Regions from separate parts of the Cupriavidus sp. FW216-B1 genome, predicted to be linked through region 1. Evidence: riboswitches for the same ligand, from Rfam matches in the RefSeq annotation. Region 1 holds a riboswitch; the other holds the start of a gene.

The links. Region 1 has a riboswitch for cobalamin ahead of AC3WXD_RS30060 (TonB-dependent receptor plug domain-containing protein). Riboswitches for the same ligand answer to the same signal wherever they lie in the genome.
Region 2: linked by a shared signal. The riboswitch ahead of AC3WXD_RS05240 (TonB-dependent receptor) and the one ahead of AC3WXD_RS30060 (TonB-dependent receptor plug domain-containing protein) in region 1 are both predicted to bind cobalamin.

Annotation. Positions count from the first base shown of each region.
Region 1 is NZ_JBYTEL010000023.1:79,548-84,017, forward strand. Features, by position in the region: gene AC3WXD_RS30055 (FecCD family ABC transporter permease) at 1-876, opposite strand, end outside; gene AC3WXD_RS30060 (TonB-dependent receptor plug domain-containing protein) at 889-2,808, opposite strand; cobalamin riboswitch at 3,005-3,251, opposite strand; gene AC3WXD_RS30065 (hypothetical protein) at 3,470-3,793, shown strand; gene AC3WXD_RS30070 (cell division protein ZapA) at 3,790-4,131, shown strand; RNA gene ssrS (6S RNA) at 4,461-4,470, shown strand, end outside.
Region 2 is NZ_JBYTEL010000001.1:1,208,232-1,212,701, forward strand. Features, by position in the region: gene AC3WXD_RS05235 (methyl-accepting chemotaxis protein) at 1-1,111, opposite strand, end outside; cobalamin riboswitch at 1,400-1,657, shown strand; gene AC3WXD_RS05240 (TonB-dependent receptor) at 1,780-4,029, shown strand; gene AC3WXD_RS05245 (PepSY domain-containing protein) at 4,037-4,470, shown strand, end outside.

The sequences.
Region 1 (4,470 bases):
GCCCAGCAGCGCCGAGGCCGGCAGCAGCAGGCGCTGGTCGTTGCCCCACGCGAGCCGCACCAGGTGCGGCACCACCAGCCCGACGAAGCCGATCGAGCCGGCCGAGGTGATGGCCACCGCGATCGCCACCGAGGCCAGCACGAACACCGACATGCGCACCGCGCCCACGCGCACGCCGAGCGCCTGCGCCACGGTCTCGCCCATCAGCATGGCGTTGAGCGCGCGCGCCAGCGGCATGGCCAGCAGCACGGCCAGCGCCAGCGCGCCGAGCGCGAGACCGTAGCTGGCGGTGCCGCCGAGGTCGCCGGTCAGCCAGAACAGCATGCCGCGCAGGCGCGCCTCGGGCGCCACGCTCAGGATCAGCGTGATCAGCGCGCCCCAGCCCGCGGCCAGGATCACGCCGGTCAGCAGCAGGCGCGAGCCGGCCTCGTGGTGGCCGCCCTGCACCTGCGGATGCAGCAGGTCGCGCCGCGCCAGCGTGGCCACCAGCAGCATCGAGAACAGCGCGCCGCCGGCGGCGCCGGCCTGCACGGTCCACAGCGGCCACATCATCAGCATGGCGCCGAGCGCGCCGGTGGCCGCGCCGCCCGAGACGCCCAGCACGTAGGGCTCGGCCAGCGGGTTGCGCAGCAGCACCTGCATCAGCGCGCCGGTCAGCGCCAGCAGGCCGCCGCAGGCGAAGGCCGCGGCCGCGCGCGGCAGGCGCAGCTCGCGCACGATGGCGCTGGCGGTGTCGGCGGTGTCGGCGCCGCCGCCGGCCAGCGCGTGCCACACCTGCGCCGCGCTCAGCGGCACGCTGCCCACCGCCAGCGACAGCACGAACACCGCCGCGCCGGCGGCGGCGAGCATCAGCCAGACGGCCAGCGCGCGGCGCATCTCAGGCCGCCGTCAACGCTGGCGCCAGCCCAGCGTGACAAAGCCGGCGCGCCCCTGCGTGTTGTAGGGATAGGCGAGCTGGTAGTTCTTGTCGAACAGGTTTTCCACGCGGGCGGCGATGAACCATTGCTTGTCGATGTTGTAGCGGGCGTTGAGGTTGACGATACCGTATCCGCCCAGCGTGCGCGAGCCGCTGTCCAGGCGCGCCGACGAAATGACCCACTCGCCGCCGAGGCGGAAGTCGCCGAACTGGCGGCCCACGTCGAAGGCGGCGTGGCGGCGCGCGCGGCGCAGCAACTGGGTGTTGTTCTGCTCGTCGAGCGGGTTCTGGAAGGTCACGCTGGCGCCCACGTCGGTGCCCAGCAGGCGCGCGCGCCACGAGGCCTCGACGCCCTGCACCTTGGCTTCGGCGACATTCTGCGCCAGGTACAGGCCATTGGGCTGCAGCGCCGAGACGATCAGGTTGTCGTAGCGGGTCTCGAACGCGGTCACGCGCAGCAGGCCGGCGCCGTCGGTGCTGTACTGCGCGCCGAGCTCGACCGAGCGGGCGCGCTCGGGCTGGATGCCGGGCTGGCCGTAGCCGGGGTAGTACAGCTCGTTGAAGGTGGGCGCGCGGAAGGCGTTGCTGGCGTTGGCGATCAGCTTGAACGCCTCGGTCAGGTTGTAGCCGTAGCCCGCGAAGTAGCTGGCCTGGCTGCCGAAGTCCGAGTAGTGGTCGTTGCGCACGTTGAGCTGCAGCTGGTGCTTGCCCAGGCGGCCGTCGTAGCCGGCGAACACCGAGGCGATATTGCGCACCGGCGTGGCGTAGGAGCTCGAATCGAGCTCCTGCTGCGCGTACTCGGCACCGAACAGCAGCGTGTGCGTGGGCGCCAGCGCGTATTCGTTCTGCCAGGTGTACTGGCGGTTGCGCGTGTTGAAGCGGCTGTCGAACAGGCCGTTCCTGGTCGTGGTGCTGCGGTCCTCGCTCTGCGCCACCTTGAAATGCGTGCTCCAGTCCCGGCCCAGCTTGCCGTTGACGAAACCCGATACGGTGTAGAGCTCGCTGTCCATCCACCAGACGTCGGTCGGCTTGCCCGAGGTACTGTCGTAGGACAGCTTGCTCTTGGAGTAATAGGCCGTGACGCCCGCGTCCCAGTCGCTGGTGAAGCGGTGCTTGACCTGGCCCGACACGCTCTTGTTGTCGTAGGGGTTGTCGTTGGGATTGGCCTTGGGCTGCTGCTGCGGGTTGACGGCGGAGAAACCGTCGGTCTTGAAGATCGAGCCGGTAAGGTTGAACGAGGTGTCGCCGACCTGGCCGCCGTAGCCCACCGTGGCCTGGCGCGTGTTGTTGCTGCCGTACTCGATCTGCGCGTTGGCCGCGGGCGGCTTGCCCGCGCCGGTCTTGGTGAAGATCTGCACCACGCCGCCGATGGCGTCCGAGCCGTACAGCGCCGACACGTTGCCGCGCACCACCTCGATGTGGTCGATCTGGTCGGGCAGGATGTTGGCCAGCTGCGCCGTGCCGCTGCTGGCCGACGACACGCGCACGCCGTCGATCAGGATCAGGGTCTGGTTGCCGTTGGCGCCGCGCATGAACAGCGTGGTGTTGGCGCCCATGCCGCCGTTGGCGGCGAATTCCACGCCGGCCTGCGAGCGCAGCAGCGTGCGCAGGTCGGGCGCCTGCGAGTTGACGATGTCCTGCTGCGTGACCACGGTGGTGTGCGGCAGCGCCTCGGTCAGCGCCTGCGCGGTGCGCGTGGCCGTCACCACCACCGGGGCCAGCGGCGTGGCGGCGGGTTGCGTGGCCGGTTGCGTGGCCGGTTGCGTGGCAGATTGCGCGGCGGGTTGTGCGACCGGTTGCGCAACGGCAGGCTGCGCGGCCGGCTGCGGCGCGGGTTCGCTGTCGGGCGCCGGCTGGGCCTGGGCCAGGCCGTGCGCGCCGGCGGCGAGCACGGCAAGCAGGCCGGCGAACAATGGCCGGCGCGCGCGCGCGGCAACGAGAACGGGAACAGACTGGCGAAGCGCCGGCGATGCCGGCCGGCGATGCCGGGAAGACGATGAACGCATGGTGCGAAGAGGGAGAGAGCAGCCTGGTCCGTTCCCCCGCGGACCGTCTGGCGACGAAGCGCGCCACGCATCCTGCGGAAGGCGGCGCACTCTCGTTCAGGCCGGTATCCGGGCTGGCGACACCAGTCCGACCGCCTTCCCGGACCTTGCGGTTCAGTGGCTGATGGGTCGGCCTTGCGATATTTCCGATCGCGGTCGCTTACCGTTGCGGGGGCAGCACAGGTTGGCCCGGCACGCGCCCTGGCGGCGGCGGCTGGCTCCCTGTTTCCCGTTGAACTGCAACCCTGTAGTGAACAGGATTGCGAGCACCTGGAACGTGCGCGAGTGTAGGCAGTTTCACCGCGAGCGTCAATGACGCCCCGCGCACCGCCCCGGGCCGCGCGAAAATGCATGGAAGCAGGCGGGAAATGCCACCGCGGCGCCCGTTGGGCGACGTTGCATGCAACTTCGGCGCGCTGGCCCGGTCACACCGGGCTGCTTTCCACGGCTGCGCGCGGAGCGCTTGGGCTAAAATCCCAGAACCCGAAACCCGGATATGACAGGCTCTATGCTCACCGAACTCGAACAACTCGCCGCCAAGATCGGGCGCGTGCTGCATCACGCCGACACCCTGGCAGCGGAGAACCAGCGCCTGCGCGAGGAGATCGAACGCCTGCAGGCCGAGGCCAGCCAGCTGCGCGGCGACCGCGAGGCGATGGCCGCCGACCGGGAGCTGCTCAATATCAAGATCGAGGAAGCGCAGTTGCGCATCCAGTCGATCCTCGACAAGCTCCCCACCGCCAGCGACGCCCGCCAGCTCGACCTGCTCGGCGACGGCGCCGCGCAGGCCGCGGACAGCGCCCTCACCAAGGCACCCGGAGAAAACGCATGAGCAACAAGCAAGTCGAAGTCAGCATCGCCGGCCAGTCCTACCGCTTCGCCATCGCGCCGGACAACGAAGCCGCGCTGCTGGAAGCGGTGGCCCTGGTAGACGACCAGATGACCCGCCTCAAGAGCGGCGTCTCCGCCAAGGGCGTGGAGCGCGTGGCGGTGATGGCGGCCATCAGCATCGCCTCGGACCTGCTCTCGCTCAAGCGCAAGCAGCAGGAAGACGGCGCGATTCCGGTGGACGCCGTGCGCGCGCGCATCCGCGAGCTCAACGAGCGCGCCGACGAGGCGCTGCGCCAGTACGCCCATGTCGGCACCGGCGCGCCCATTTCCCGCGGCTGAACGGGGCCGGGCGCGGACCGGGCAGGACCGCGCGCGGCCGGCCGCGGCGCGGTGCCCCGCACGGCACAGTTGTGACACCGCAATGACCGCGATGTGCCCGAGGTGCCGCGCGCGTCGGCAAAATGTAACGGCCCGGCACGGCGGGCTTGGTATGAAATGCCCGGCGGTGTATAGTGGAGCCAAGTCGCGCCAAGCCACATAGTCGCGACACCAAAGGTCGGGTTATCGTGCCTGACCGCCGTTTTCATCCCATCCAAGTTAGAAACGGCAAACGTCTGACAGCCTGCGGAAGCGATTGGTCCTACGGCAACAAAGTCAGACGTTTGACAGTTTCCCTGC
Region 2 (4,470 bases), on a different contig from region 1:
AGGCGATGCCGTCGATCACGCCGATGATGTCGTTGATCTTGCGCGAGCTGGCGGTGATGCCGCGCATCTTGTCCACCACCTCGCTCACCACGCTGCCGCCCTGCTGCGCGATCTGCGCGGCGTCGGCCACGTACTGGCTGGCCTCGGCGGCGTTGTCGGCGTTCTGGCGCACGGTGGCGGTGAGCTGCTCCATGCTGGCGGCGGTCTGTTGCAGCGAGGCGGCCTGCTGCTCGGTGCGGCCCGACAGGTCGGAGTTGCCGGCGGCGATCTGCTGCGCCGCGGCGCTGATGGAATCGGCCGCCTGCTGGATGCCCCCCACGGTGCCGGCGAGCTGGTCGCGCATATGGCCGATCGCGTACATCAGGCTGGCGCGGTCGTCCGGCGCGGTGCCGGCGCGCACGGTCAGGTCGCCGGAGGCCATGCGCAGGGCCAGCGCGGCCGCGTCGGCGGGCTCGCCGCCCACCGATTTCTGGATGCTGCGGATCACCAGCGTGGCCACGCCGGAGATCACGATGCCGAGCAGCACCAGCAGGCCGACCGACTGATACAGCGACGAGCGGAACTGGGCCTCCACGTCATCCATGTAGGTGCCCGCCACCAGATCCCAGTTCCACGGCTTGTAGCGCGCCACGTAGCCGATCTTGGGGCTGGGCTGGTCGCTGCCCGGCTTGGGCCACCAGTAGTCCAGGTGCCCGGCGCCCTCGGGCGAGGCGCCGCGCGCGGCGATCTCGACGTAGAGCGCCTTGCCCTTCGCGTCCTTGAAATCGATCATGTTCTTGCCGTTGAGCTTGGCGTTGATCGGGTGCATCACCAGCACCGAATCGGCGCCCACGATGGTGATGTAGCCATCCTTGCCGTAGCGCTGCGCGGCGATGCGGGCGGTGGCCTGGGCCTTGGCCTCGGCTTCGCTCATCTTGCCCTGGCGCGCCAGCTCCGCGTAGTCGCGCACCAGCGAGAGCGACATGTCGACCACGTTGGCCAGCTCGCCGCGGCGGTCGGCCATCTGCAGCTGCCGGGTCTGGAAGGCGTGCATCACGGTCAGCAGCAGCAGGCCGAGCCAGGCCAGCACAAGGGGAATCCACAGCTTTTTTCGCAGGGTCAGGTGGTTCATGACGAGGTTCGCGTTATCGGGACGGGCACCGGCCATGCAAAAGGCAGGCGGTGTTCCCCCGGATATCGGAGCACGCCCTGCCTTCTTTAGCGCCGCATGCGGTATTCCCGCGCGCGGTGCCGGAAACACCAAAAAGATGCCGGACGATGCCTCGCGATGACGACACGATTCATCATGTCGGCGCAATGCGCCGGCTTCGCGGCGCAGCCACGCCGGGTAAAAACTACCGCCCCGGATCACTTAAATCCCGTTACAATCCGCCTCGCACCCGCGCTGCTTTTGCAACCGGGTTGCAAAAGGATCGAAGGTGCCCCGCCCGCGTTGCGCGGTCAGGGGTTAAACGGGAAACAGGTGCGCCGCCCCGCCGCGGCAAGTCCTGTGCTGCCCCCGCAACGGTCAGCAGGTAGAAAGGTGCCACGCCGCGCCCCACAAGCAGCGGCAGCCACTGCGCGCAACCACGCGCGGGAAGGCGGCACCCCGGACGCGCCCACCCGGCAGCGCATCCCCCTGCGAGCCCGGATACCGGCCTTGCGACCCATCACAGCGGCTGCGGACGGGCACCGCGCGTGAGGCCGCCGGGCATGCGCCCGGCGCCGGCGCGCGCGCGTCCGTGGCTGGTTCGTTCATTGCCGCGGGCGGGGTCGCCCGCGGCCAACGATGGAAAGTCCATGTCCGCGCGCCACCGCCTTGCCCGCCGCCTGCTGCCCGCCTCCGGCCGGCTCCGCTTCATCCCCATCCGCCGCACGCTGGCGCGCCAGTGCGCGCTGGCCCTGTCGCTGGGCGCCTTTGCCGGTGCCGGCGCGGACGCCGCACGCGCCGCCGACGACACCGAGGCCGGCCGCCCGCCGGCGCGCCCGGCGCAGAAAGAGGCCGCGGCGCTGCCGCCGGTGGTGGTCAGCGGCGCCGCGCTGCCGCCGGGCCTGTCGCTGTCGGAACCCGCCAGCACCGGCAGCCGCCTGGGGCTGACGCCGCTCGAGACCCCGGCCAGCATCGAGGTGCTGTCCGGCGAGACCATCCGCGAGCGCGGCGACCAGCGCGTGAGCGACGCGGTGTCGCGCGCCACCGGCATCACCGCCGCCGGCGCGCCCGGCAACGGCGGCACGGCGCTTGCCGCGCGCGGCTTCTCGGGCCAGGGCTCGGTCATGCAGCTGTACGACGGCACGCGCCTGTACGTGGCGGCCGGCACCGTCACCTTCCCGTTTGATACGTGGTCGGTGGACCGCATCGAGGTGCTGCGCGGCGCGGCCTCCGTGATGTACGGCGAGGGCGCCATCGGCGGCGTGGTCAACGTGATCCCGAAAAAGCCGCTGCGCGGCCCCATCACCAACGAGCTGCAGCTCACCGGCGGCACGCAGCGCACCGCGCGCGCGGCCTTCGACAGCGGCGGCGCGGTCAACGAGAACCTGTCCTACCGCTTCAACGTCAACTACGGCCGCTCCGCCGGCTGGGTGGACCGCGGCGAATCGCGCGACGTGGACGTGTCCGCCGCGGTGCGGCTCGACGTCTCGCCGGCATTCAACCTCACGCTGTCCTACGACGACGGCGACCAGCACCCGATGCGCTACCTGGGCACGCCGCTGGTCAACGGCAGCCTGGATACCGCGCTGCGCACGAAGAACTACAACGTGGGCGACAGCACCATCACCTACCGCGACCGCTGGACCCGGCTGGCCGCCGAATGGCAGCCCAACGAGCGCGTGGCCGTGCGCAACCAGTTCTATTACCTCACCAGCCAGCGCCACTGGCGCGACTCGGAGTCCTACACCTACCTGCCCGCCACCGGGCAGGTGCGCCGCACCGACTACCTGGAGATCCTGCACGACCAGGAGCAGATCGGCGACCGCGCCGACCTGAAGGTCGACGGCCAGCTGTTCGGCCTGGCCAACACGGTCACGGCGGGCTTCGACGTCAACCGCATCAACTTCACCCACAGCAACAACTCGCCCTATGGCGGCGCCTCCACCGTCGGCGCGTACCAGTTCGACCCGGGCCAGTTCTTCAGCCCGCCGGGCGTGGTCACTTCGCCGCGCTACCGCACCCACACCACCCAGGCCGCCCTGTTCGGCGAGGACCGCCTCAAGCTCACGCGGCAATGGTCGGTGATCGGCGGCGTGCGCTTCGACCATGCCCAGCTCGAGCGCGGCAACCTGCTGACCGGCGACGACTGGACCCGCACCTTCAACAACGCCACCTGGCGCGCGGGCACGGTCTACGAGTTCACGCCATCGCTGTCGGTCTACGCGCAGTACGCCACCGCCACCGATCCGCTCGGCGCGCTGATCACCACCTCGGACGCGCAGAAGGACTTCCGGCTCGCCACCGGCCGGCAGATCGAGGCCGGCGTCAAGCAGGCGTTCTGGAACAGGCGCGGCGAATGGACCTTCGCCGCCTACCAGATCGTCAAGAAGAACCTGCTCACGCGCGACGCCAGCAACCCGGCGCTGTCGGTGCAGGTGGGCGAGCAGTCCTCGCGCGGGCTGGAAGCGTCGCTCAGCATCGAGCTGACGCGCGGCCTGCGCGTGGATGCCAACGGCACCGTGCTGCGCGCCCGCTACGACGACTTCGCCGAAAGCGTCAACGGCGCGCTGGTCTCGCGCAACGGCAACGTGCCGACCGGCGTGCCGCAGCAGGCCGCCAACCTGTGGCTGACCTGGGCCTTCGCGCCGCAGTGGCAGGCGGGCGGCGGCCTGCGCTACGTGGGCCGGCGCTATACCGACAACGCCAACACCGCGGCCATGCCTTCGTACACGGTGGTGGATGCCGCGCTGCAGTGGCGTGTGTCGCGCCAGACCGCGCTGGCGCTGCGCGTCTACAACCTGTTCAACCGCGACTACGCCGAGACCTCCGGCAACAGCGGCGGACAGTGGCTGCTGGGCCGCCCGCGCGCGGCCGAGCTGTCGGCCAACTTCTATTTCTAGCCCGGCCGTGGCGCGCCCTTCCCTGTCCTGGCCGGAACGCTGCTGGCGCTGCGCGCGCCGCTGGCTCTACCTGGTGCACCGCTGGGCCGGGATCGCCGGCTGCCTGCTGATCGCCATGTGGTTCCTGTCCGGGCTGGTCATGATGTATGTGGCGTTCCCCGCGCTGACCGACAGCGAGCGCCACGCCGGCCTGCCGCCGCTGGACCTGCCGGCGGTGCGCGTCACGCCCGCCGCGGCCCTGGCCGGCGCGGGGCTGGACCGCTTCCCGCGCAGCCTGCGCCTGGAGATGATGGGCGCGCTGCCGGTCTACCGCATGGTCGACTGGCGCGGCCAGCCGCATACGGTCTCGGCGCGCGACGGCACGCGCATCGAACAGGTGGACGCCGCCGCCGCGCGCGACATCGCCGCGCGCTTCGCCGGCGCGCCCGGCGCGCGCTGGGC